Regions from separate parts of the Butyricicoccus faecihominis genome, predicted to be linked through region 2. Evidence: predicted binding sites of a transcription regulator. Region 2 holds the regulator's gene; each other region holds the start of a gene.
The links. The regulator Rex, encoded in region 2, represses fermentation and respiration genes when NADH is low (regulators of the CRP and FNR family bind a similar motif). The targets are predictions, from matches to a motif close to ATTGTTAANNNNTTAACAAT.
Positions count from the first base shown of each region.

Region 1: a site for Rex is predicted at 1,251-1,270, ahead of IEY11_RS13005 (acetyl-CoA C-acetyltransferase). Genes of this name have one in related genera too.
Region 3: a site for Rex is predicted at 2,199-2,218, ahead of IEY11_RS10945 (phosphoglycerate kinase). Genes of this name have one in related genera too.

Region 1 covers NZ_BMQH01000015.1:25,081-33,244, forward strand. The annotation lists gene IEY11_RS13000 (acyl CoA:acetate/3-ketoacid CoA transferase) at 1-1,157, shown strand, start outside; gene IEY11_RS13005 (acetyl-CoA C-acetyltransferase) at 1,349-2,539, shown strand; gene IEY11_RS13010 (enoyl-CoA hydratase-related protein) at 2,864-3,682, shown strand; gene IEY11_RS13015 (3-hydroxyacyl-CoA dehydrogenase family protein) at 3,797-4,672, shown strand; gene IEY11_RS13020 (spore maturation protein) at 4,838-5,365, opposite strand; gene IEY11_RS13025 (nucleoside recognition domain-containing protein) at 5,489-6,073, opposite strand; gene IEY11_RS13030 (AbrB/MazE/SpoVT family DNA-binding domain-containing protein) at 6,161-6,403, shown strand; gene spoIIID (sporulation transcriptional regulator SpoIIID) at 6,471-6,743, opposite strand; gene IEY11_RS13040 (TetR/AcrR family transcriptional regulator) at 7,098-7,670, opposite strand; gene IEY11_RS13045 (sodium ion-translocating decarboxylase subunit beta) at 7,915-8,164, opposite strand, start outside.
Region 2 covers NZ_BMQH01000011.1:164-8,327, reverse strand. The annotation lists gene IEY11_RS11210 (hypothetical protein) at 232-471, opposite strand; gene IEY11_RS11205 (hypothetical protein) at 485-850, opposite strand; gene IEY11_RS11200 (hypothetical protein) at 863-1,129, opposite strand; gene IEY11_RS11195 (metallophosphoesterase family protein) at 1,305-1,811, shown strand; gene IEY11_RS11190 (type III pantothenate kinase) at 1,838-2,683, shown strand; gene IEY11_RS11185 (aconitate hydratase) at 3,004-4,926, shown strand; gene IEY11_RS11180 (isocitrate/isopropylmalate family dehydrogenase) at 5,033-6,190, shown strand; gene IEY11_RS11175 (redox-sensing transcriptional repressor Rex) at 6,230-6,886, shown strand; gene metA (homoserine O-acetyltransferase MetA) at 6,964-7,878, opposite strand.
Region 3 covers NZ_BMQH01000010.1:98,607-106,770, reverse strand. The annotation lists gene IEY11_RS10960 (hypothetical protein) at 1-570, shown strand, start outside; gene trmL (tRNA (uridine(34)/cytosine(34)/5-carboxymethylaminomethyluridine(34)-2'-O)-methyltransferase TrmL) at 746-1,231, shown strand; gene IEY11_RS10950 (DegV family protein) at 1,243-2,121, shown strand; gene IEY11_RS10945 (phosphoglycerate kinase) at 2,345-3,535, shown strand; gene tpiA (triose-phosphate isomerase) at 3,648-4,418, shown strand; gene gpmI (2,3-bisphosphoglycerate-independent phosphoglycerate mutase) at 4,535-6,268, shown strand; gene eno (phosphopyruvate hydratase) at 6,520-7,839, shown strand.

The DNA.
Region 1 (8,164 bases), on a different contig from region 2:
TCGCTGACCCGCGCAACGGCGGCGGCAAGCTGAACGACGTTACCAAGGAAGATCTGGTAAAGATCGTTAACATCGAGGGTCAGGAGCGCCTGCTGTACAAGGGCTTCCCGATCAACGTTGTATTCCTGCGTGCTTCCTACTGCGATGAGTACGGCAACTGCACCGTACATCGTGAGATCGGTCCTCTGGACGTAACTGCTATGGCTCAGGCCTGCAAGAACTCCGGCGGCAAGGTAATCGTTCAGGTTGAGAAGATCGTACAGGGCGGTTCTCTGGACCCGAAGCTGGTTGCTATCCCGGGCATCTATGTTGACTCTGTTGTAGTCGGCACCGATGAGGAGAACATGCAGTGCCTCGGCATGCCGTACGACGGCGCGCTGACCGGCGAATTCCGCATCCCGGTTGACGCTATCCCGCCGATCCCGATGGACGCTAAGAAGATCATCGCCCGCCGTGCTGCTATGGAGCTGCCGCAGGATGCTATCGTAAACCTCGGCACCGGCGCACCGGAGAAGATCGCTAACGTAGCTGCTGAAGAAGGCATCTCCGACAAGATGACCCTGACCGTTGAGGCAGGCTCCATCGCAGGTGTACCGTACGGCGGCACCCAGTTCGGCGCTGCTGCTAACGCACAGTGCATCATCCCGCACAACGTACAGTTCGACTTCTATCAGGGCGGCGGCCTTGACGTTGCATTCCTCGGCCTGGCTGAGACTGCTCCGAACGGCGATCTGAACGTATCCAAGTTCGGCACCCGTCTGGCAGGTGCAGGCGGCTTCATCGACATCACCCAGAACGCCAAGAAGGTTGTTTACTGCGGCACCTTCACTGCAAAGGGCCTCAAGACTGAGTGCAAGGACGGCAAGCTCGTTATCACCCAGGAAGGCGCTAAGAAGAAGTTCGTTAAGCAGGTTGAGCACATCACCTTCTCCGGCGATTACGCTAACGAGGTACATCAGCCGGTTCTGTACATCACCGAGCGCTGCGTATTTGAGCTGCGTCCGGAAGGCGTTACCCTGACCGAGATCGCTCCGGGCATCGACCTGCAGACCCAGATCCTCGACCAGATGGAATTCGTTCCGAAGATGGCTGACGAGATCAAGACCATGGACGCTCGCATCTTCCGTGACGAGCTGATGGGTCTGGCTAACGACTAATCAATTCTATTTGTGCAGATTATGCAAACGGAAACCGGCCTTTTCATATAATTTTACAGAATCGACCAGTTTCCCTTGCATTCTGCCGAATGGTTTGATAAAATATTAACGAACTCAAGAAAATCGAGTTTCCATCACCATGCGGCGGCATAGTTTTTTCGCCGCATCAGTAGAAAAGGAGAAACAGCTAAATGAACGTTTACATCTGTTCCGCTGCCCGTACTGCAATCGGCACTTACGGCGGCACCCTCCGCGATGTACACTCCTCCGAGCTTGGCACCGCTGCTGCAAAGGCAGCTATCGAGCGTGCAGGCGTTGACAAGGAAGCAATCGACGAGGTTCTGTTCGGTCAGGTACTGCAGGGCGGCGTAGGCCAGAACGTAGCACGTCAGGTTTGCCTGAAGTCTGGTCTGCCGATCACCACCCCGGCTATGACCCTGAACAAGGTTTGCGCTTCCTCCATGCGTGCCATCTCCCTCGGCACCCAGATCATCCGTTCCGGTGAGAACAAGATGATGCTGGTAGGCGGCTGCGAGTCTATGTCTGGTGCTCCGTACATCTCCCGCGATACCCGCTGGGGTGCTCGCATGGGCGACAAGAAGCTGGTCGATATGATGGTATACGACGGCGTATTTGATGTATTCAACCAGTACCACATGGGCATCACTGCAGAAAACGTAGCTGAAAAGTACGGCATCACCCGCGAAATGCAGGACGAGATCGCTCTCGCTTCCCAGCAGAAGGCAGCTGCTGCCATCGCTAACGGCCGCTTCAAGGACGAGATCGTTCCGATCGAAGTTAAGAAGAAGAAGGAAACCGTTATCTTTGATACCGACGAGCATGTAAAGCCGAACACCACTCTGGAGATCCTCGGCAAGCTGCGCCCGGCATTCAAGAAGGACGGCGGCACCGTAACCGCAGGCAACGCTTCCGGCATCAACGATGCAGGCGCTGCAATGATCATCGCTTCCGAGGAGTTCGTTAAGGCAAACGGCCTCAAGCCGCTGGCTAAGGTTCGTGCCTGGGGCTCTGTAGGCTGCGATCCGTCCATCATGGGCGTAGGTCCGATCGAGTCCACCCGTCAGGCTCTGTCCCGCGCAGGTCTGACCGTTGCTGACCTCGACCTGATCGAGTCCAACGAGGCATTTGCTGCACAGGCTGCTGCTGTTAACCGTGAGCTTGGCTTTGATATGGACAAGGTTAACGTAAACGGCGGCGCAATCGCTCTGGGTCACCCGATCGGTGCAGCCGGCTGCCGCATCACCACCACCCTGATCCACGAAATGATCAAGCGCGACCTGACCATCGGTCTGGCTACCATGTGCATCGGCGGCGGTATGGGCGAAGCTATCATCGTTGAGCGCGACGAGCTCTGCAAGTAACTTGCGCCTTGCACTCTAGGGGACTTCAGCCCGTAGGCCACTATCCTTATTCCGCCGCCGTGCGGCGATTTGATGAGCGCAAGTCCCCTAGATACACAAGGTAGTTCCTGACGAAACTACCTTGTGATACCCGAATGACGCCGCCCAAGGCGGCTGAGTCGGGGTGTAAAAACCGAGGTACACGCCCCCGGTTTTTACGAACAGAAGCTCGCTTCTGTTCTATTTTAACTGCAAACATCCTTTGGATGTTTGGTAATCTCCGAACGGAGATTGCTTTTGAGCGTTTTACGCTCATAGCACATATTCTGAAAGGAAGTCTTAAAAATGACTGACGTAGTAATCGAAAAAAAGGGTCATGTTGCGATCGTTAAGATCGAGCACATGAAGGCTATGAACGCTCTGTCCACCGACATGTACGCACAGCTGGAAGAGGCATTCGACGAGCTGGCTAAGGATCTGGACGACGTTTATGCAGTAGTTCTGACCGGTTCTTCCACCGTTAACAAGAAGGGCAAGACCGTTAACTCCTTCGTTGCAGGCGCTGACATCTCCGAGATGGCTACCAAGACCTGTGCAGAAGGCAAGCTGTTCGGCAACGAGTCCAACCGCGTTTGCTGGAAGATCGAGAACTTCAAGCGTCCGGTTATTGCTGCCATCAACGGTTTCTGCCTCGGCGGCGGCTGCGAGCTGGCTATGTCCTGCGACATCCGTCTCGCTTCCGAGAACGCTTCCTTCGGTCAGCCTGAAGTTGGTCTGGGCATCACCCCGGGCTGCGGCGGCACCCAGCGTCTGGCTCGCTTCGTAGGCGCAGGCAAGGCTAAGGAAATGCTGTACACCGCTCGCGCTAACTACACCGCTCAGGACGCTCTGGACATGGGCCTGGTTAACTACGTATATCCGCTGGAGAACCTGCTCGATGAGGCTGTAAAGCTGGCTGAGGAGATCGCTGCTCAGGCTCCGATCGCTGTTTCTCTGGTTAAGGAAGCTGTAAACGTTGGCATGCAGACCGACCTGAACTCCGCTCTGAAGTTCGAGGGCAACTGCTTCGCACAGTGCTTCGCTACCGAGGATCAGAAGTACGGCATGGCTTACTTCCTGGACAAGAACCGCGACAAGCCGGCTAAGGAATTCAAGAATAAGTAAGCATTGAGACAGTCGGACCGCACAATTCAAAACCAGATTGTGCGGTCTTGACTAATCAATATTCGCAATACCTGTTCATCCATCCGCAAAGAGTGAGAGAGAGGTTAATTTAGCATGAAAGTTTGTGTATTCGGCGCTGGCAACATGGGCGCACGCATCACTGAGGTATTTCTGAACGCAGGTCATGACGTTACCATGATCGACATCAAGCCGGAGTTCACCGAGCGCGGCAAGACCGTTATCACACACGATTACGAGTTCCTCGTAAGCAAGGGCAAGATGACCGCAGAGCGCAAGGACGAGCTGCTCGCTTCCCTCAAGACCTCGGTTGACCGCAAGGACGCTGCCGATGCTGACTTCATCATGGAAGTTATTCTGGAGCGCATGGATCTGAAGAAGGACCTGCTGGAGGATCTGGACAAGATCTGCCCCGCTCACACCATCTTCGCTTCCAACACTTCCGGTCTGTCCATCACCGAGATGGCTGCCTGCATCCCGCACCGTTCGGATAAGTTCATCGGCTGCCACTTCTTCAACCCGGCTCAGATCATGAAGCTGGTTGAGGTTACCCGCGCGATCCAGACTTCGGACGAAACCTTCCAGACCGCATTTGACCTGATGGCATCCCTGGGCAAGACCCCGGTTGCCGTTAAGGAAGGTCCTGGTTTCGTTGTAAACCGCATCCTGATTCCGATGATGAACGAGGCAATGGGTATCGTTGCTGACGGCATCGCTTCCCCTGCTGATGTCGACATTGCCATGCAGCTTGGCGCAGGCATGAAGTCCGGCCCGCTGCACACCGCTGACCTTGTTGGCCACGACGTAAACCTCGCAATCATGGAGACGCTGTACCGCGAGACCGGCGACCCGAAGTACCGTCCGCATCCGCTGATGCGTCAGATGGTTCGTGCCGGCTGGCTGGGCGTTAAGACCGGCAAGGGCTTCTTCGACTATGATGGTCCTTTCGGCAAGGAGATCGTGAAGAAGTAATCGCTTTGCAATATGAAAAGCATCTGTGCTTCGGCATAGATGCTTTTTTATATTCTCAGTCTGTAAATTTTTTCACACATTGCACAAATAGTGCAAGTAATGTTTATTTAATTCGCCAATTTTTGTCATAAGCTATGGTAATTTTTTAACATACACGATATAATATTAACTGTATGGGAAATATAATCTAACCAGTACCGCAGAGGCGGTAAATGCTGCCAGATCACCGCACAATGCCGCAAGAACAGCATATCTGGTTCGGTTCAAACCAAGGTGCCCGCTGTACACGCTGATCGTGTACAGACTGGTTTCCGAGGCTCCCAACATCACTGCGGCCACGCGTCCGGCATAGCTGTCCGGTCCGCAGCGTCGTATAATTTCACTGCCCATTGCCAGTCCCCCTCCTCCGCTGATCGGCTTCAGCAGGGTCAGGACTGTGCATTCTTTCGGTATGCCCAGTATACGCAGTGCGGGCGCGAGCACGCTTGCCGCAATATCAACGGCACCTGAGGCGCGCAGCATGAACACGACTGTCAGCATCCCGACCATAACAGGCAGTATCTGCACCGCGGTTTTCAAACCGACGGCTGCACCGCGCAGAAAAGTTGGAAATACGTCCACGCCTTTGCACAGCGCATACAGGCTGATTCCTGCCAAAAGTGCCGGAATGAGCGCGTTCTGCAAAACCTGCAATCATCTCCCTCCTTGTATTATTTCCCTCGCTTGGAAATTTTTTGTTGATCGTTTGCTTATTCGACAAATTTCTTGCTTTTCATGTGTGATAATACTACTTGTAAGGCGCACTTACCTGTCCCGCTATTCCCCATCCGGAAAAAATGGACGCAGCAGTTTACTGCTGAGCAGCACCGCCGCAACGGAAGCCGCAGAAGCTCCCCACACCGGCAGCATAATATCAAATGGCGCGTGTGCTCCGCAAGCCGCACGAACCGCCGCCACCGTAGACGGAATCAGCTGAATTGAGGTTGCGTTCAGCACGATCAGCGTCAGCACGGTATCCGGCGCTCCGCGTCGCCCTGCAAGAACATACAGCCGCTCTGACGCACGCAATCCCAACGGCGTTGCCGCGTTGGATAACCCCAGCAAATTTGCCGTTACATTGGCGCTTACCGCTTCCATCGCCTGTTTATCCTGCGATGCGCTTCCGAACAAGGGACGCAGAACAGGTGCCATCAGACGGGACAGCCGCTCTGCCAGTCCGGAAGCCTGCAGCAGCTCCATCACACCGCTCCAGAAGCACATCAGCCCGGTGATACTGATCGCCAGCGTGATCGCTTCCGAAGCCCCTGTGGGTACCGCTGCCGTAACCTCTGCCAGCCTGCCCGTGACCGCACCGCATAGCAGCGCCATACAAAGGAACACCGTCCAGATAACGGACAGCATATCGTGTTCCCCCCTTCTGTCCAACATCCCAAGTGAGTGGGATTTGGTAATACATTTTTTATGATGAAGAAATGGAGTGTGTTGAAAATGAAATCCACCGGTATTGTTCGTAAGGTTGATGAACTTGGTCGCATCGTGCTCCCGATTGAGCTGCGCCGCACTATGGGCATCGAAGTGAAGGACGCTCTGGAAATCTACGTTGACGGCGATCATATCGTCCTCAAGAAGTACGAGCCGTCCTGCGTATTCTGCGGTAACGCAAAGGACATTATCCACTTCAAGGGTAAGAATGTCTGCAGCGATTGCGCACATGAGCTCGGTCTGCTTTAAACCTTTACATAGCAACACTGTCACGCTGCTTCTGTTTGCCGACTTTCCGCTTGGAAAGTCGGTTTTTTTATTTTTCACCGCGTCGCTGCGCCGCTTCGGCGCGGTATTTCGCCTGTGTTGCTCTGCCGCCGCGTATGTGCCGCTCCTGCTTGTTCACCTGCAGAACGGTCTGTACGCGCTCATACAGCTCGGTATTCAGCTTTTGCAGGCGCGTTGTGATATCCTTATGTACGGTTGACTTGGATATTCCGAACCGTGCCGCAGTCTGCCGCACGGTGGCCTTCTGCTCAATCATGTACTGCGCCAGACGGATCGTGCGCTCCTCCGGTAAGCCCTTCACCGCTGTTTCCCTCCTGCCTGATGAGGTTTCATCTGTGACAGTGTATGTTGGTTCGGGGACAGTTAGAACGCATTTGTATCCGTTTGAGGGCAAAAGAAAACGCGCTGCTTACTGCAGCGCGTCAGTCTGTCAAAAAAGTATTATTTTAATTTTTACGCTTCGTGCGGTAGCACGCATAAAATAGAATTTGCGAAGCAAATTCATAATTCCCGGGGGCGTGTACCTCGGGAATTATACAAGGGACGAAAAATTGTGCCCGCAGGGCGCGGCTTTTCGTCAAGATTCGATTGAAAGCGTGGTTTCAATCGAGAGGCTGCTCGAAAAACGGAGTTTTTCGACAGCCTCACGCGCTGCTTACTGCAGCGCGTGCATTCCCTGTGTGTGATAGGTGATCAGCTGATTCAGTCCGGCACGGACCTCGCTCGGGCGAACGCGGTTCTTGAGGATATGTACCGTCCCGTCCACCAGATTGCGTGCCATGATCTGCGCCATCATCGGGCTGTTCTCCTCGTCGGCCAGCATGGGCACGATCTTGGACGCAATCAGCTCAATCATTACCGGCCGCAGGTTTTCATATCGGGTGCCGTTGGCCTGCTCCATGATAAGAAGAAGGCCGTATTTCTCCGCCAGCAGCAGCGAGAGTACCTCCTCGGTGAGCAGCATGCGGAATTCCTGCGCGTCCATATTCAGGTCAAACCGCATGCTGCGGAAGCGCAGAATCATGCGCTTCAGGCCGTCTGCAGCGCTGTCGGTCAACTCGTAGAACAGCTCCTCCTTGTTTTTGAAGTAGTGGTAGAGATTGCTCTTGCTGATATTTACCTTGTCCGCGATCATCTGCAGCGAGGTGCGGTCATAGCCGCGCTGCAGGAATAAATGCTCGGATTCAAGCAGAATTTTGTGTCGAAGTTCGTCTTTTAGTACCTGCACAATAAGGACCACCCGTTCATTTCTTACATTTATTATAAAACAGGGCGACATAAATTGTCAAGAAAGCATAAAAAATTGAGAATGGAAGATGGAGAATTCGCGTGATGTTTTACCTTTGCGTGAGAGCACAATGTGCTCCCCCTACGGGATATCGTGTGCATACCGTTACAAATTGATTTTCAATTCTTCTCAACCAAAAGAGCACAAAAAAGAACCCGATAATTCGGGTTCTTTTGCTTTGTACTTACGCGCCGAATACCTTGAGGATAAAGCCTGCGGCAACAGCGGAGCCGATGACACCGGCTACGTTCGGGCCCATCGCGTGCATGAGCAGGAAGTTTGCCGGATTGGCCTTCTGGCCCTCAACCTGCGAAACGCGGGCTGCCATAGGAACGGCAGATACACCGGCCGAGCCGATCAGCGGGTTTACCTTACCACCGGTCAGCTTATACATAACCTTGCCGAACAGCAGGCCGCCGACGGTCGAGAACGTG
Region 2 (8,164 bases):
TGTGCGCACCGAAGGCGCGGATTAAGGCAATACCGCATAATGGAACAAGAGCGGTTTGCGAATAAATTCTGCGTACTGCTGAGGCGCGGTTTCTTGCAATACTTGCCGTATTGCAAGAAATCGCGGCAGCGCGGACAGAGCTGCGCAAGGATAGCGCTCATTCTCAATTATAGCACGCGAATGCAATAAAAAACTGCTGCACATCAACCGTGCGGCAGTTTTTTCATGTACTCACAGCCCAAACAGGAGCAGGGCGGCGGTGAGCAGAAACTGTTCCCAATCCACCACGCCGTCATCGTCCATCAGCAGGAACCACACGATGAGCAGGGCGATCATAGTATCCATGTCCAGCCGGACACCCTGCAGACGCGCATTCAGCGTGCGTCCGAGACCGGAAAAGGTGCTGCTCTGCGGCGATTCGTTTGTTTCCGGTGCGGTCTGCTCTGCGGCGGCAAGATAGCGGTTATACATGGGTCAGCACCTCCTATAAGGCTCGCGGCGCGGTATCGTCTGCAGAGAGGTTCACCTGTCCGAGTGCCGCGCGCGCCATCCGAGCCATGCTGACCAGACGGAGGGCACGGTCGAACTGGCCGGAGACCTCCTCGGCAACGAACGGCTTGAGCGCACCGAGCAGTGCGCGTTTTTCCGGTTTTACGGCATTCTGTCCGCTCTGCGCGATCGCGCCGATGACCGGAAGCGCTTTCTGCATCATCTCGGAAGCAGGGTCGTAGGTGCTCTGCGGCTCTGCCTGTGCGGACGGCTGACCGCCGAGCAGGTCGGACACGGTTTTCATCGCGTTCTGCAGTGCTTCCGGGTCGCTCAGCAGCGAGGAAAGCATATCGTTTTCCATGCAAAAGCCTCCTTATTTGCCGAAAATGTGCCGCAGCTGAGCGGCAAGCCGCGCACCCTCGGGTGTCTGCATGAGTTTTTGCGCTGCCTGTGCTGCGCTGCGCATGTCACCTCTTTGAGCGGCTTTTGCGGCCTGTTCCAGCTCATCGGCATGCTGTGCGGACAGCTGCTCGACCGCACGCCTGCCGTCTGCGGTGCCGAGCGCACCGGAAAGCCGTTCGAGTGCTGCATCTCCACCGGCCTGTGCCGCAAGTCTGCGGAGCAGTTCGTTCTGATTCATTCGCGTCCCGTCCTCTCTCATAAGAAGTTGTTTCATGACAGTATATGCCGCCGGGAGGAGAAGTGTGTGCACCGGGAAATAAATTGTGGCTGATCGCAAGAAAATTACTTTACATCGCGGGATACTCGGTGTAAAATACAGCTATATGTGCGGCGGTGCAGAGAGAGGGAACAACATGAAAGTGCTGATATTTGCAGATTCCCACGGCTATAACATGGCAATGGCCTTTGCGGTAGACAGGGAAGAACCGGAGGCGGTCATTCACTTAGGCGATCACGCCGAGGATGCCCGGGAGATCGAGCGTGTGTTCCCGGCTATGCCGATCTGCCGTGTGCGGGGCAACAACGATTTTGATCCCGAAGTGCCGCTGAATGCGGTTGTGACACCGGGCGGCGTGCGGATTTATATCACGCACGGCCACCGTGAGCGTGTCGGCATGCTGTCGAGCGGCATTGTGTCCCAGCGGGCTTACGAGGAGCACTGCGCGCTTGCCTTTTTCGGGCATACGCACCGCATGATGCTCGAGCGGGAGAACGGCGTGTGGGTATGCAATCCGGGCAGTATCAGTCTGCCGCGCGGCGGTCCGGCCAGCTATGCACGGCTGACCATCGAGAACGGACGGGCTACGCTGCTCGAGCTGGTCGATGAGGACGGCAGTCTGCTGCGAAAAGAGAGTCTGTAAGAGAAATAGAAAATTAGGAGAACATTATGCTTTTAGCAATCGACGTAGGCAACACCAACATGGTGTTCGGTTTATATGACGGAGACAAGCTGCGCGGCTCGTTCCGCATTTCCACCAATTCTGAGCGCACCTCGGATGAGCTGGGTATGCTGATCGCGCAGTATTATCACTTCCACGATATCGCCTGTGCGGATACGACGGCGGTCGTTATCGCGTCGGTCGTGCCGCCGGTGATGTACACGCTCATCAACGCCATCCGCAAGTATCTGTTTGTGCAGCCGGTCATTGCAGGCCGCGATGCGGATATCGGCATTGAAAACTGCTATGCCAACCCGCGCGAGGTCGGCGCGGACCGCCTGGTCAACGCGGTTTCTGCGGTTCGCAAGTACGGCAAGCCGCTCATCATCGTGGATATCGGCACGGCGACCACCTTTGATGCCATCGACGAGAACGGCGCGTATCAGGGCGGCGCGATTTTCCCGGGTCTGAAGGTGGCGATGGAGGCGCTGTTCCTCAAGGCATCCAAGCTGCCGCGCGTGGACATTGAGCGGCCGGAGAATGCCATCGGCAAGACCACTGTGCAGTCCATGCAGTCCGGTGCGGTGCGCGGCTATGTCGGCGCGCTGACCGGCATCATCACGGATATCCAGAAGGAACTGGGCGGCAAGGCAAGAGTAGTCGCTACCGGCGGCATGGGCCGCATGATGGCGGAATACTGCGACCTCATCGACGATGTGGACCCGAACCTGACGCTCGAGGGCTTGCGTCTCATCTACGAGAACAACCGCGAGGCGTTTGAAAACCGCAAGCTGGATATGAATAACAGCGTCATCGAAGTGACTGAGGAAGGTGCATGGCAGGAGAACAAATAAGTTAAGCTGCCGTGGAACCGCTTTTTCAGCAAACACAAGTGACTTTCTGCCGAAAACAGTAATTCTGCTGAAAAAACGCAGAAAAAGGCTTGAACTTTTTCAAATCACTGCGGTGAAAAGTGCTTTGCAAAACCGATAGAATGTTGTAAAATAGAAGTGGTTTCGTGTATGCGAACACCACTTCTATTTTTGTTTTTGGGCACGGTGTGGGTTACACCGTGGAGAAGGCTGTGGAAGCCGCAACCACCCATTCTGACGAGAATGGGGCGCGAAAGCGAAAGTCTTTCGCGTCGGGACATAAAGGAGCGAAGGAAACACACATGGGTATGACAATCGCGCAGAAGATTTTGAAAGCGCACTTGGTAGACGGCGAAATGGTACTGGGTCAGGAAATCGGTCTCAAGATCGACCAGACGCTGACGCAGGATGCCACCGGCACGATGGCTTATCTCCAGTTTGAGGCGATGGGCGTCGATCAGGTCAAGACCGAGCGTTCGGTCGCTTACATTGACCACAATACCCTGCAGTCCGGCTTCGAGAATGCGGACGACCACAAATATATCGGTTCTGTCGCTAAGAAGCACGGTATCTACTACTCGAAGGCAGGCAACGGCATCTGCCATCAGGTACATCTGGAGCGCTTCGGCGCACCGGGCAAGACTCTGATCGGTTCGGACAGCCATACGCCGACCGGCGGCGGCATCGGCATGCTGGCGTTCGGTGCCGGCGGTCTGGACGTTGCAGTTGCAATGGGCGGCGGGGCATACTACATTCCGATGCCGAAGATGGTCCGCGTCAATCTGACCGGCAAGCTGTCTCCGTGGGTATCTGCGAAGGACGTTATTCTGGACGTACTGCGCCAGATGACCGTCAAGGGCGGTGTCGGCAAGATCGTAGAGTACGCAGGCGAGGGCGTAAAGACCCTGTCCGTACCGGAGCGTGCCACCATCACCAACATGGGCGCTGAGCTGGGCGCTACCACCTCGATCTTCCCGTCCGACGAGGCAACCAAGAAGTTCCTCGAGGCACAGGGCCGCGGCGACGTATGGGTACCGCTGTCCTCCGACCCGGACGCAGAGTACGACGAGGAGTACACCGTAGACCTGTCCGCGCTTGAGCCGCTGGCTGCTATGCCGCACATGCCGGATAACGTCAAGAAGGTATCCGAGATCGGCGAGATCAAGGTAAACCAGTGCTGCATCGGTTCGTGCACCAACTCCTCTTACTACGACATGATGAAGGTTGCCTCCATCCTCAAGGGCAAGACCGTAAGCCCGGAGGTTTCTCTGACTATCAGCCCCGGTTCCAAGCAGGTATTCAATATGCTGGCGCAGAACGGCGCTCTGGCGGATATCATTTCGGCCGGTGCGCGTATCCTTGAATGCGCCTGCGGTCCCTGCATCGGCATGGGCCAGTCGCCGGAGTCTGGCGGCGTATCGCTGCGTACCTTCAACCGCAACTTTGAGGGCCGTTCCGGCACCCAGGATGCACAGATCTTCCTCGTATCTCCGGAGGTTGCAGCAGCGTCTGCACTGACCGGTGTGCTGACCGATCCGCGCACCCTTGGTGAGATGCCGGAGATCGAAATGCCCGAGCATTTCACCATCAACGACAACATGATCGTAAAGCCGGCCGAGAATCCAGCTGAGGTTGAGGTCGTTCGCGGCCCGAACATCAAGCCGTTCCCGCTGGGCAAGGCGCTCGAGGCATCCTACACCGGCAAGGTCGTTCTCAAGACCGAGGACAACATCACCACCGACCACATCCTGCCGGCCGGCGCAAAGCTGCTGCCGTACCGCTCGAACGTGCCGTACTACTCCAACTACTGCTTCATCAACGTCGATCCGGAGTTCCCGTCCCGCTGCAAGGAGCAGGGCGGCGGCGTAATTGTCGGCGGCGCAAACTACGGTCAGGGCTCGTCCCGTGAGCACGCGGCGCTCGTTCCGCTGTATCTGGGCGTAAAGGCTGTACTGTGCAAGTCCTTCGCACGAATTCACAAGGCAAATCTGGTCAACTCCGGCATCATCCCGCTGACCTTTGCCGATCCGGCGGACTACGATGCAGTCAATCTGCTGGATGAAATCTCTCTGCCGAACGTGCTCGAGGAAGTGAAGAACGGCGAGCAGGTCACCGTTGTTTGCGGCGGCAAGACCTTCAAGGCCGACTGTGAGGTTTCCGAGCGCCAGCGTCACGCACTGCTTGCAGGCGGCACGCTGCTGTACGCACGTCAGCAGAGCAAGTGAGTCAAGACGTTATGCCGACCGGAGAGCCAAGCGGGTTCTCTGGTCGGACTTGACAGCCATATTTTCTTTTGTTAAAATAATATCAATGGTGTAGGAGGACAAAACCATGTCTATCGACCAGTCTGTTCTGGATAAATTTGAGGCAGTTGTAGAGAGCCAGCGCAAGCGTATCATGGATATGAAGGCGCAGGACGATTTTATTGATTACTCCAAGCTGGACAAGCTGATCATCGGCGTGTGCGGCGGCGACGGCATCGGCCCGATGATCACCGGCATGGCCCAGCACGCGCTGGAGGTTCTGCTGGCGGACAAGGTAAGGGCCGGTAAGGTAGAGTTCCGCGTGATCGATGGTCTGACCATCGAGCGCCGTGCCGAGCTCGGCTGCGCTATCCCGCCCGACGTTATGGAAGAGCTGAAGAAGTGCCACGTTATCCTGAAGGGCCCCACCACGACCCCGCGCAAGGGCGATCCGTGGCCGAACGTAGAGTCCGCAAACGTTGCAATGCGCAAGGGTCTCGACCTGTTTGCCAACGTGCGCCCGGTAAAGGTGCCGGAGCTGGGTATCGACTGGACGTTCTACCGCGAGAACACCGAGGGCGGCTACGCTGTCGGTTCGCAGGGCGTGCAGATCGACGACGATCTGTTCATCGACTTTACCGTAGCTACCTCGCAGGGCTGCGAGCGTATCGCTCGTCTGGCCTTCGACTATGCACGCAAGACCGGCAAGAACCGCGTTTCCTGCGTCACCAAGGCGAATATCATCAAGACCACCGACGGCAAGTTCCTCGATACCTGCCAGAAGGTAGCCAAGGAGTATCCGGAAGTACAGTTTGATGACTGGTACATCGACATCATGACAGCAAAGCTGCTCGACGACAAGCGCCGCCGCGACTTTAAGGTCGTTGTACTGCCGAACCTGTACGGCGACATCATCACCGACGAGGCCGCTGAGATCCAGGGCGGTGTTGGCACGGCAGGCTCTGCCAATATCGGCAAGCGCTATGCGATGTTCGAGGCAATTCATGGCTCTGCGCCGCGTATGGTACAGGAAGGCCGCGCAAAGTACGCGGATCCGTCCTCCGTACTGCGTGCAGCTGTTATGCTGCTTGAGCACATCGGTGAAATCGAACTGGCGAAGAAGCTCGACCGCGCACTTGATATCTGCATGGTAGAGGAGCACAAGGTTGTTGTTACCGGTCGTGATACCGGTGCAACCGCACAGGAATTTACCGATTATGTGCTGGATACCATCGCTAAGCTGTAATTTACACGAGAAATAGAATTTGAGAGAGGGAGAGGGTCTGTGGAACACAAGCAAGAGGTTTCCAAAGCGGTAATTCAGCGATTGCCTCGCTATTATCGGAATATTTGTGAGCTGAAGGCTGAAGGGGAGCAGCGTATCTCCTCCAAAGCACTGGCAGAGCGCATGGGACTGACCGCTTCGCAGATTCGTCAGGACTTTAACTGCTTCGGCGGCTTTGGTCAGCAGGGCTACGGCTATAATATCGACAAACTGCAGGAGGAGCTGGGTGCGATCATGGGTCTGCGGACCGGCCGCACGGCGATTCTGCTGGGTGCCGGCAACCTCGGTCGTGCACTGCTTAATAACTTTAACTTTTCTGCCAGCGGCTTTGAGCTGCTGTGTGCGTTTGACGCAAATCCGCAGCTCATCGGTCAGCGCTTTGGCGGCCATGAGGTACGCAGCGCGGATACGCTTGCGGAGTTTATTGAGCGCAACAAGCCGGATGTGGCGGTGCTCACCATTCCGCGCGGAGATGCTCCGCGTATCGCACACGGTCTGGTAGAGCGCGGTATCCGCGGTCTGTGGAATTTCACCGGCGAGGACCTTCATTTGGAGGGACTGGGCGTTCCGGTCGAAAACGTGCATCTGTCGGACAGCCTGATGACACTGTGCCATCTGGTCGGCGCAGCAGACGAGGAAAGAGCGCAGAACCTGTAAAACGAAAGGGAGTATCTTTTGATACTCCCTTTTTTGTGCGAAAAAAGCCGCTATCCAATGGATGAGCGGCTTTGGTATTACATTTTGTCCAGATAATACGGTGTTGTCTGGTACACATAATAGTTGACCCAGTTGGTGTAAAACAGGTTGGCATGTGCCTTCCAGGTCACCAGTACGTCCTCATTGGGATCATCGTTGCGGAAGTAATGGCGCGGCACCTCCGGGTTCATGCCTTTAGCCAGATCACGCTCATACTCCTTTTTGAGCGTGTCGGCGTCGTACTCGCCGTGGCCCAGCACAAAGATCTGACGGCCGTTCATTGCCTCTACGATGTGCACACCGGCTTCGTGCGACTCTGCGAGAATGGTCAGACGATCGTTTTTGCGGATGTCGGCGGCACGCACCTCGGTGTGGCGCGAGTGCGGTGCGCAGAAGATATCATCAAAGCCGCGCAGCAGCGGCTCCTTCGGCAGCAGAACATGGTGCTTGAAAATACCGGACATTTTTTCGGGCAGCATGTACTTCGGAATACCGTAGTGATAATACAGACCGGCCTGCGCCCCCCAGCAGATGTGCAGCGTGGAATGAACGTGCGTTTTAGTCCAGTCCATGATCTCGGTCAGTTCCTTCCAGTATTCGACTTCCTCAAACGACATGGTCTCTACCGGCGCACCGGTGATGATAAAACCGTCATATTTCTGGTCGCGGATATCGTCGAACGTCTTGTAGAAGGTGAGAAGATGATCCTCCGGCGTATTTTTGGAATGGTACGTTTCGGTCTGGATCAGATCGACCTCGATCTGGATCGGCGTGTTGGATAAACAGCGCAGGATCTGGGTTTCAGTAATGATTTTCAATGGCATCAGGTTGAGTAAACCGATGCGAAGAGGACGAATGTCCTGTGTCGCGGCACGGTGTTCGGTCATAACGAAAATGTTTTCGCTCTCCAATACGGCGCGTGCCGGCAGACTGTCGGCTATCTTGATAGGCAAGCCGACACCTCCTTTTTTCTTTACAAATCTTTATATATAATATATTCAGTATAGCAGATTTACGGCAGTATCTCAAGGGTTTGCATAAAATGCAGAAAAATGAAAAATAACTGTTGACAAAACAGGGGGAATAATGGTATCCTGAATAAGCTGTTTTCAAACAGCGGTTCAGCATACGAAAAAAGGATTTGAAAAAAGTTCTTGACAAATGGTGAAAAGTTTGGTATCCTGAATAGGCTGTTTCGACAGCGGTCAAAATAGAATCGAGTCGATGAACGAAGATTGA
Region 3 (8,164 bases), on a different contig from region 2:
GACGATCCGGAAAAGGGTTTTTACTCCGGCTGTCTGTTCAAAGTCACCGGCGAGAATATCAAAACCATATCCGCGACCATCGACAAGGGCGCAGTCTACCGCGCGAAAACCGTCAAGGATACATCGGCCGACCGTGACGAGTGGGTGCGCTCGATGCATCAGGGCACCAACCCCGAACTCGACGGTGCAGACCGGATCATGGTCTGGGGCAGTGACGAGATGCATATGTACGCCGACCTGTGCTGGAAGCTGGACAACGGCTTCACCGACGAGTACGACCCGGACGCCGGCTACGGTCTGTGGCTGCCCAGCCAGCCGGAAACTACGGACGATGATCTGCAGGATTCGTGGCACGCGGCCGTGGACGGTTTTGAGGGCGCAAAGCTGACCGTTACCATCACCTTTACTGACGGCTCGGAGCAGACCCGCTCGATGACGCTGCACACCGGCAAGCTGGGCGTGGAATACAAGGACGATACGTCCGGTCCGAGCCTTACCGGCGAAGTGCTGACCGATGAGCAGGCCGCAGCGGAAGGCTATATCTATGGCGTCTATGCGGATATTGAGTAATTGAAGATATGTGCCGTTCGTTCAAAATCATCAAAAATTAGTATAGTGCATGAAAATTTCCTCTGAATCTTGTGTTCAGAGGAAACTTTTTTGCGGAAAAATGGGAATATACCTTGAAAAATACGGTGTTATCGCATAAAATAGAAGAAGTTTAGTTCGTAAATGAGGCGAAAGTATGCTCAACATTGTTTTGGTCGAGCCGGAGATCCCGCAGAACACCGGCAACATTGCCCGCACCTGTGCGGCGACAGGCTGTGTGCTGCATCTGGTCGAGCCGCTCGGCTTTGCTATCGACGATAAGCGCATGAAGCGGGCCGGTCTGGATTACTGGCACCTGCTCGATGTGCGTATGTATAAAAATCTGGATGAATTTTTTGAGAAAAATCCGGACGGCCGCTACTTCTATGCGACAACAAAGGCACCGCACGCCTATCATGAGGTGGAATACTGCGACGGCGACTACCTGATGTTCGGCAAAGAGACCCGCGGTCTGCCGGAAGCGCTGCTCATCGAGCACCCGGAACGCTGCGTCCGCATTCCCATGAGAGAGGGCGCGCGCAGCCTTAATCTGTCTAACTCGGTCGCTGTTATTGTGTTTGAGGCACTGCGGCAGACCGGCTTTGAAAATCTGAGACTTGCGGGACCGTTTCCGCAGGCATAAAGGAGTAAAGAATGGAAAAGATTCATATTTTGACCGATTCCTCATCGGATATTCCGCACGATCTGGTAGAGGCGCACGGCATTGAGATCGTTCCGATCATGCTGACGCATGAGGGACGCAGCTTCCGCGAATATTACGACATCACATCTGAGGACTACTGCAGGCTGCTCGAGACCAGCAGCGAGATTCCCGGCACGGCCATGACTACGCCGACCGTATTCCTCGAGTCCTACAACCGTGCATTTGAGCGCGGCTGCACGCATCTGCTGGCAGTGCTCATCAACGGCGGCGGCTCGGGTACCTATCAGGCGGCCTGCCTTGCAAAATCCATGTTCGAGGAGGAGCAGGGTGAGGGCAAAATGACCATCGAGGTCATCGACTCCAAGACATACACCTATATTTACGGACACATTGTTGTCAAGGCTGCCGAAATGCGTGAGCAGGGCGAGAGCTTTGACGCGATCGTCAGCGTGGTAAAAAGCCGTCTTAACCGCGTGGAAGCCTACCTCGGTGTGTACAGCCTCAAGTTCCTCAAGAAGTCCGGCCGTATTTCGGGCGGCGCGGCCTTCGTGGGTGAGGCGCTCGGTCTCAAGCCCATCAGCCATGTGTATGACGGTGCGGTAAAGGTGTGTGACAAGGTGCGCGGTGAGAAGGCACTCGTTGCCGGAATGAGCAAAAAAGTCTCCGCCCGTGTGGTGCAGCCGGATAAGCAGACGGCTATCCTGCTCTACGGCGACGTACCCGCCGAGCGTCTGGATGAAATGGAAAAGCGTCTGCGTACCGAAATTGGATTCCGCGATGTGGAACGCGTAGCGATCGGTCCTTCGGTTCTGACAAATACTGGTCCGCTGGCGATGGCTGTAGCGTATTATGGAACGCCGCGGGATTGATGCAAAAATTGTGAATGTTGTTTAATATTTCGCAACTTTTTGGCGAAAAACGCAAAAATCCTCTAAAAGCGAGTTGGAATGTGATGATTTTCACAATTTTGCTTGCGAATGACACGAATTACGAGTATAATTCTGTATTGGAAACGGAATTATTTAAGTAATAAGTTCGTGCTTTTGTTCCTTATCGTAACTTTATAATACATCTTAAAGGAGAGGGATATTTATGCAGTATAACAAGAAGAGCGTTGAGGATATCGACGTATCCGGCAAGAAGGTAATTGCCCGCTGCGATTTTAACGTACCGCAGGACGAGAACGGCAACATCACCGACGACAAGCGCATCCGTGCTTCGCTGGAGACCATCAACTACCTGCTGGATCACAACGCTGCTGTAATCCTGTGCTCGCACCTCGGCCGTCCGAAGGGCGAAGTAAACATGAAGTATTCGCTGGCTCCGGTCGCTAAGCGTCTGGGCGAGCTGCTTGGCAAGGAAGTCAAGCTGGCAAAGGACGTTGTAGGCGAGGATGCTAAGAAGCTGGCCGCTGAGGTTAAGCCGGGCGAGGTCGTTCTGCTTGAGAATGTTCGCTTTGAAAAGGGCGAGACCAAGAACGACGCTGCGCTGGCAAAGGCTATGGCTGACATGGCTGACATTTACGTCAACGACGCATTCGGCACCGCACACCGTGCACACGCTTCCACCGCAGGCATCGCAGATTACCTGCCGGCTGTATGCGGTTTCCTGATCAAGAAGGAAATCTCCATCATGGGCAAGGCTCTGAGCGACCCGGCTCGTCCGTTCGTTGCAATCCTGGGCGGCGCTAAGGTTTCCGACAAGATCGGCGTTATCGAGAACCTGATTGACAAGTGCGACACCATCATCATCGGCGGCGGCATGGCCTACACCTTCTCCAAGGCAAAGGGCGGCGAGATCGGCACCTCTCTCTGTGAGGAAGACAAGATCGAGCTGGCACTCGGCCTGCTCAAGAAGGCTGCTGACAAGGGCGTTAAGCTGCTCCTGCCGGTTGATACCGTTTGTGCAGATCACTTCGGCGCGGACGCTGCTCCGGTCGTATACGAGGCTGGCAAGATCCCGGCTGACATGATGGGCATGGACATTGGCCCGAAGACCGTAGAGCTGTTCTCCGAGGCTGTCAAGGACGCAGGCACCGTTGTTTGGAACGGTCCGATGGGCGTATTCGAGTTTGACACCTTCGCAGTCGGCACCAAGGCTGTTGCCAAGGCAATCGCTGAGAGCAAGGCTGTTTCCATCATCGGCGGCGGCGACTCCGCAGCTGCTGTTGAGAAGCTGGGCTTTGCTGACAAGATGACCCACATCTCTACCGGCGGCGGCGCTTCTCTGGAGTTCCTCGAGGGTCTGGAGCTGCCGGGCATCGCATGCCTGCAGGACAAGTAAGTCCATTAGGAACGCTTTATATCGGAGCGCGTTCTGTTGAGCGCTCCGTATAAATACATAAAGATTTAAGACGGAAAAGTCCGTCCGAATGTTTGAAAGGGGTAAAACCAACATGAATCGCAGATATCGTAAGACCATTATCGCCGGCAACTGGAAGATGAACAAGACTCCGGCAGAGGCTAAGGCTCTGATCGAAGAGATGAAGCCGCTCCTGTCCAAGACCAAGTGGTGCGAGATGGTTCTTTGCGTACCGTTTACCGATATTCAGGCTGCTGTAAAGGCTGCTAAGGGCTCCAAGATTGCAATCGGCGCTGAGAACATGCACTTCGAGAAGTCCGGCGCTTTCACCGGCGAGATCTCCGCTGACATGCTCAAGGAGCTGGGCGTTAAGTACGTTATCATCGGCCACTCCGAGCGCCGTCAGTACTTCAACGAGACCGACGAGGCTTGCGGCAAGAAGGTTCAGGTCGCTCTCGAGAACGGTCTGCGCCCGATCCTGTGCGTAGGCGAGTCTCTGACCGAGCGCGAGCAGGACGTTACCATGGAAGTTATCCGCAAGCAGATCAAGATCGCTCTGCAGAACGTAGCTGTTGAGGACATTAAGAAGGTTGTCATCGCTTACGAGCCGATCTGGGCAATCGGTACCGGCAAGACCGCTACCGCAGAGCAGGCTAACGAGGTTTGCTCCGCTATCCGTGACTGCCTGCGCGAGAAGTACGGCGCACGCGCTGCACGCGGCATCACCATCCAGTACGGCGGCTCTATGAACGCGAAGAACGCTTCCGAGCTGCTGGCTCAGCCGGACGTTGACGGCGGCCTGATCGGCGGTGCCTCCCTGAAGAGCGCTGACTTCGCTACCATCGTAGAAGCAGCTAACCAGTAAGATAAGGATACGGGAAAGGGAAACGCTCCCTCACCGTTTTGCGGAGGGGGACATGGTGCATATCGTGTCCCCTTTTATTCTCTTATCGTTCGCTTCTGTAAAGGAGTTTTATCAGTATGAAAAAAACCACTATGCCGGGCATGCCGGAGGTAGAGGTAGTCGAGATCAAGACTTCCGCACCGGTTAATGTTCTGGCAGATCCGGCTCCTGCAAAAAAGCCGGCGGCAAAGCGTACTCGCAAGACCGCTGCTAAGACTGCCGAGGAGAAAAAGCCGGCAGCAAAGCGCGGCCGCAAGCCCAAGGCAGCCGCCGCTGCTGCCAAGAAGGCAGAGGGCCCGAAGAAGCCGACCGCTCTGATTATCATGGACGGCTTCGGTCACCGCGAGGAGACCAAGGGCAACGCCATCGAGGCTGCTAAAAAGCCGAATCTCGATAAGATTTTCGCAGAGAACCCGCTCACCTATATCGGTGCATCCGGTCTGGACGTTGGTCTGCCGGACGGCCAGATGGGCAACTCCGAGGTTGGCCACACCAACATCGGTGCAGGCCGCATTGTATATCAGGAGCTGACCCGCATCACCAAGGCCATCCAGGACGGCGATTTCTTCGAGAATCCGGCTCTGATGAGCGCTATCAACCAGTGCAAGTGGTTCGATTCCACCCTGCACATTTTCGGTCTGCTGTCTGACGGCGGTGTGCATTCCCACATTGACCACATGTTTGCACTGCTCGAGCTGGCACGCCGCAATGGTCTGCGCAAGGTTTGCTTCCACTGCTTCATGGACGGCCGCGACACGCCGCCGCAGTCCGGTATCGAGTATATCGACCGCCTGCAGGCCAAGATCGACGCTGTCGAGGTCGGCTGCATTGCAACCGTATCCGGCCGTTACTACGCAATGGATCGTGATAACCGCTGGGATCGCGTACAGAAGGCGTACAACGCTATCGCACTCGGCGAAGGCGAGCACGCTGCTACCGCACACGAGGCTATGGAGCAGTCCTACGCAAACGGCGTAACCGACGAGTTCGTTGTTCCGGTTATCGTTACCGAGGGCGCGACCGTCAAGGACGACGACGCGATCATCTTCGCAAACTTCCGCCCCGACCGTGCGCGTGAGATCACCCGTGCATTCGTTGATCCGGAATTCACCGGCTTTGAGCGCGTACAGCCTAAGATCCACTACGTCTGCATGACGCAGTATGATGCTACTATTCCGGGCGTGGAAATCGCCTTCAAGCCGCAGAGCCTGAAGAACACGTTCGGCGAATATATCTCCGATCTGGGTATGACCCAACTCCGCATTGCCGAGACCGAGAAGTACGCACACGTTACGTTCTTCTTCAACGGCGGCGTTGAGAAGGAGTACCCGGGCGAGGATCGTGCTCTGATCCCGTCCCCGAAGGTTGCAACCTATGATCTCCAGCCGGAGATGAGCGAGCCTGCCGTTACCGAGGAGTGCGTAAAGCGCATCCTGTCCGGCAAGTACGACGTTGTTATCCTCAACTTCGCAAACTGCGATATGGTCGGTCACACCGGCGTATTCGAGGCTGCCGTAAAGGCGATTGAGGCTACCGATGACGGCGTAGGCAAGGTCGTTGACGCCATCCTCAAGATGGGCGGCCAGTGCCTGATCACCGCCGACCACGGCAACGTCGATCAGATGCTTGATGCCGATGGTGTTACTCCGTTCACCGCACATTCCACTAACCCGGTGCCGCTCGTAATGATCGGTCACGAGGGCAAGCTGGCAGAAGGCGGCGTACTGGCTGATCTGGCTCCCACCATGCTGGATATGATGGGTCTCAAGCAGCCGGAGGAGATGACGGGTCACTCGCTGCTCGTAAAGTGAGCCTCTAAGAGGGACGCTGTCCCCCTTAGATACCGAAAAAGTTCCCAAGGAAACTTTTTCGGATATCCCCCTCATCTTTGCACGGCAAAGACGGTTCGGGACACGTGTCCCGAAGCAGTGGTATAAAAGTCCGGCAGAGCTGGACTTTTATGGGGAATTTTATCGCCGCGTGCGCGCGGCGCAGCAAAAATGTGATTTTTGCTGTTTCGTTAGCCAACCATTTTATTTTATAATAAGAAGGAGAAAGAATTATGAAGGGCTACATTGAAATTGTTGATGTAATCGGCCGCGAAGTTATGGACTCCCGCGGCAACCCGACCGTTGAGGTTGAGGTTTACGTTGAGGGCGACACCGGCGCATACATGGGCCGCGCTGCTGTTCCGTCCGGTGCTTCCACCGGTATCTTCGAGGCTTGCGAGCTGCGTGACGGCGACAAGTCCCGCTACAACGGCAAGGGCGTACTCAAGGCTGTTGACGCTGTAAACGGCGAGATCGCTGAGGTTGTTATCGGCATGAACGCTCTCGACCAGCAGGCAATCGACAAGGCTATGATCGAGGCTGACGGCACCCCGAACAAGACCAAGTTCGGCGCAAACGCTATCCTCGGCGTATCCCTGGCTGTTGCCAAGGCTGCTGCAGAGGCTCTGAGCCTGCCGCTGTACAACTACATCGGCGGCTGCAACGCTAAGACCCTGCCGATGCCGATGATGAACATCCTGAACGGCGGTGCACACGCTACCAACAACGTTGAGATTCAGGAATTCATGATCATGCCGGTTTCCGCTCCGTCCTTCCGCGAGGCTCTGCGCCGCTGTGCAGAGGTATTCCATCAGCTGAAGACCACCCTGAAGGAGAACGGCACTCCGGCAGCAGGTGTAGGCGATGAGGGCGGCTACGCTCCGAACCTGAAGAAGGACGAGGATGCTCTGAAGGTTATCGTTCAGGCAATCGAAGAAGCTGGCTACAAGCCGGGCGAGGACTTCATGATCGCAATCGACGCTGCTTCCTCCGAGTGGTGGAACGACGAGGAGAAGTGCTATATCCAGCCGAAGTCCGGCAAGAAGCTGACTCAGCAGCAGCTGGTTAAGATGTGGAAGAACTTCGCTGAGAAGTACCCGATCATCTCCCTCGAGGACGGCATGGCAGAGGAAGACTGGGAAGGCTGGGCTATGCTGACCAAGACTCTGGGCGACAAGATCCAGCTGGTTGGCGACGACCTGTTCGTAACCAACACCGCTCGTCTGTCCAAGGGCATCGAGCTTGGCGTTGCTAACTCCATCCTGATCAAGGTTAACCAGATCGGCTCCCTGACCGAGACCCTGGATGCTATCCAGATGGCTAACCGCGCTGGCTACACTGCAGTTGTATCCCACCGTTCCGGCGAGACCGAGGACGCAACCATCGCTGATATCGCTGTTGCACTGAACGCTGGCCAGATTAAGACCGGTGCTCCGTCTCGTACCGACCGCGTTGCAAAGTACAATCAGCTGCTCCGCATCGAGGAAGAGCTGGGCGAGGATGTTGCACAGTTCCTGGGCAAGAAGGCTTTCTTCAACCTGAAGAACAAGTAAGTCTCCGTCCTTACCGTTACTGCAATATGAGAAAACCGCACGCTTTTGCGTGCGGTTTTTTTATGGCTTAATCATAAAAGCTGTGGGATGAAGGATTTCTGATATAATGATTGAGCCTTTTTATATAGAAATTTCTTGCGAATATATAGTAAATTCTTGCACTTGGGTTGACGGACGGACAAACCTGTGCTATCATAATTGCAGTAACATAGCGAATTCTCTGTGCTGAAACGGAGAATCTGGCTTTTTTGGATAAAATTGCTCACATTTTCATTTCTTTATCATAAATCACCTCTGCGCCTTGTGCGCAGAGGTGATTTATTTT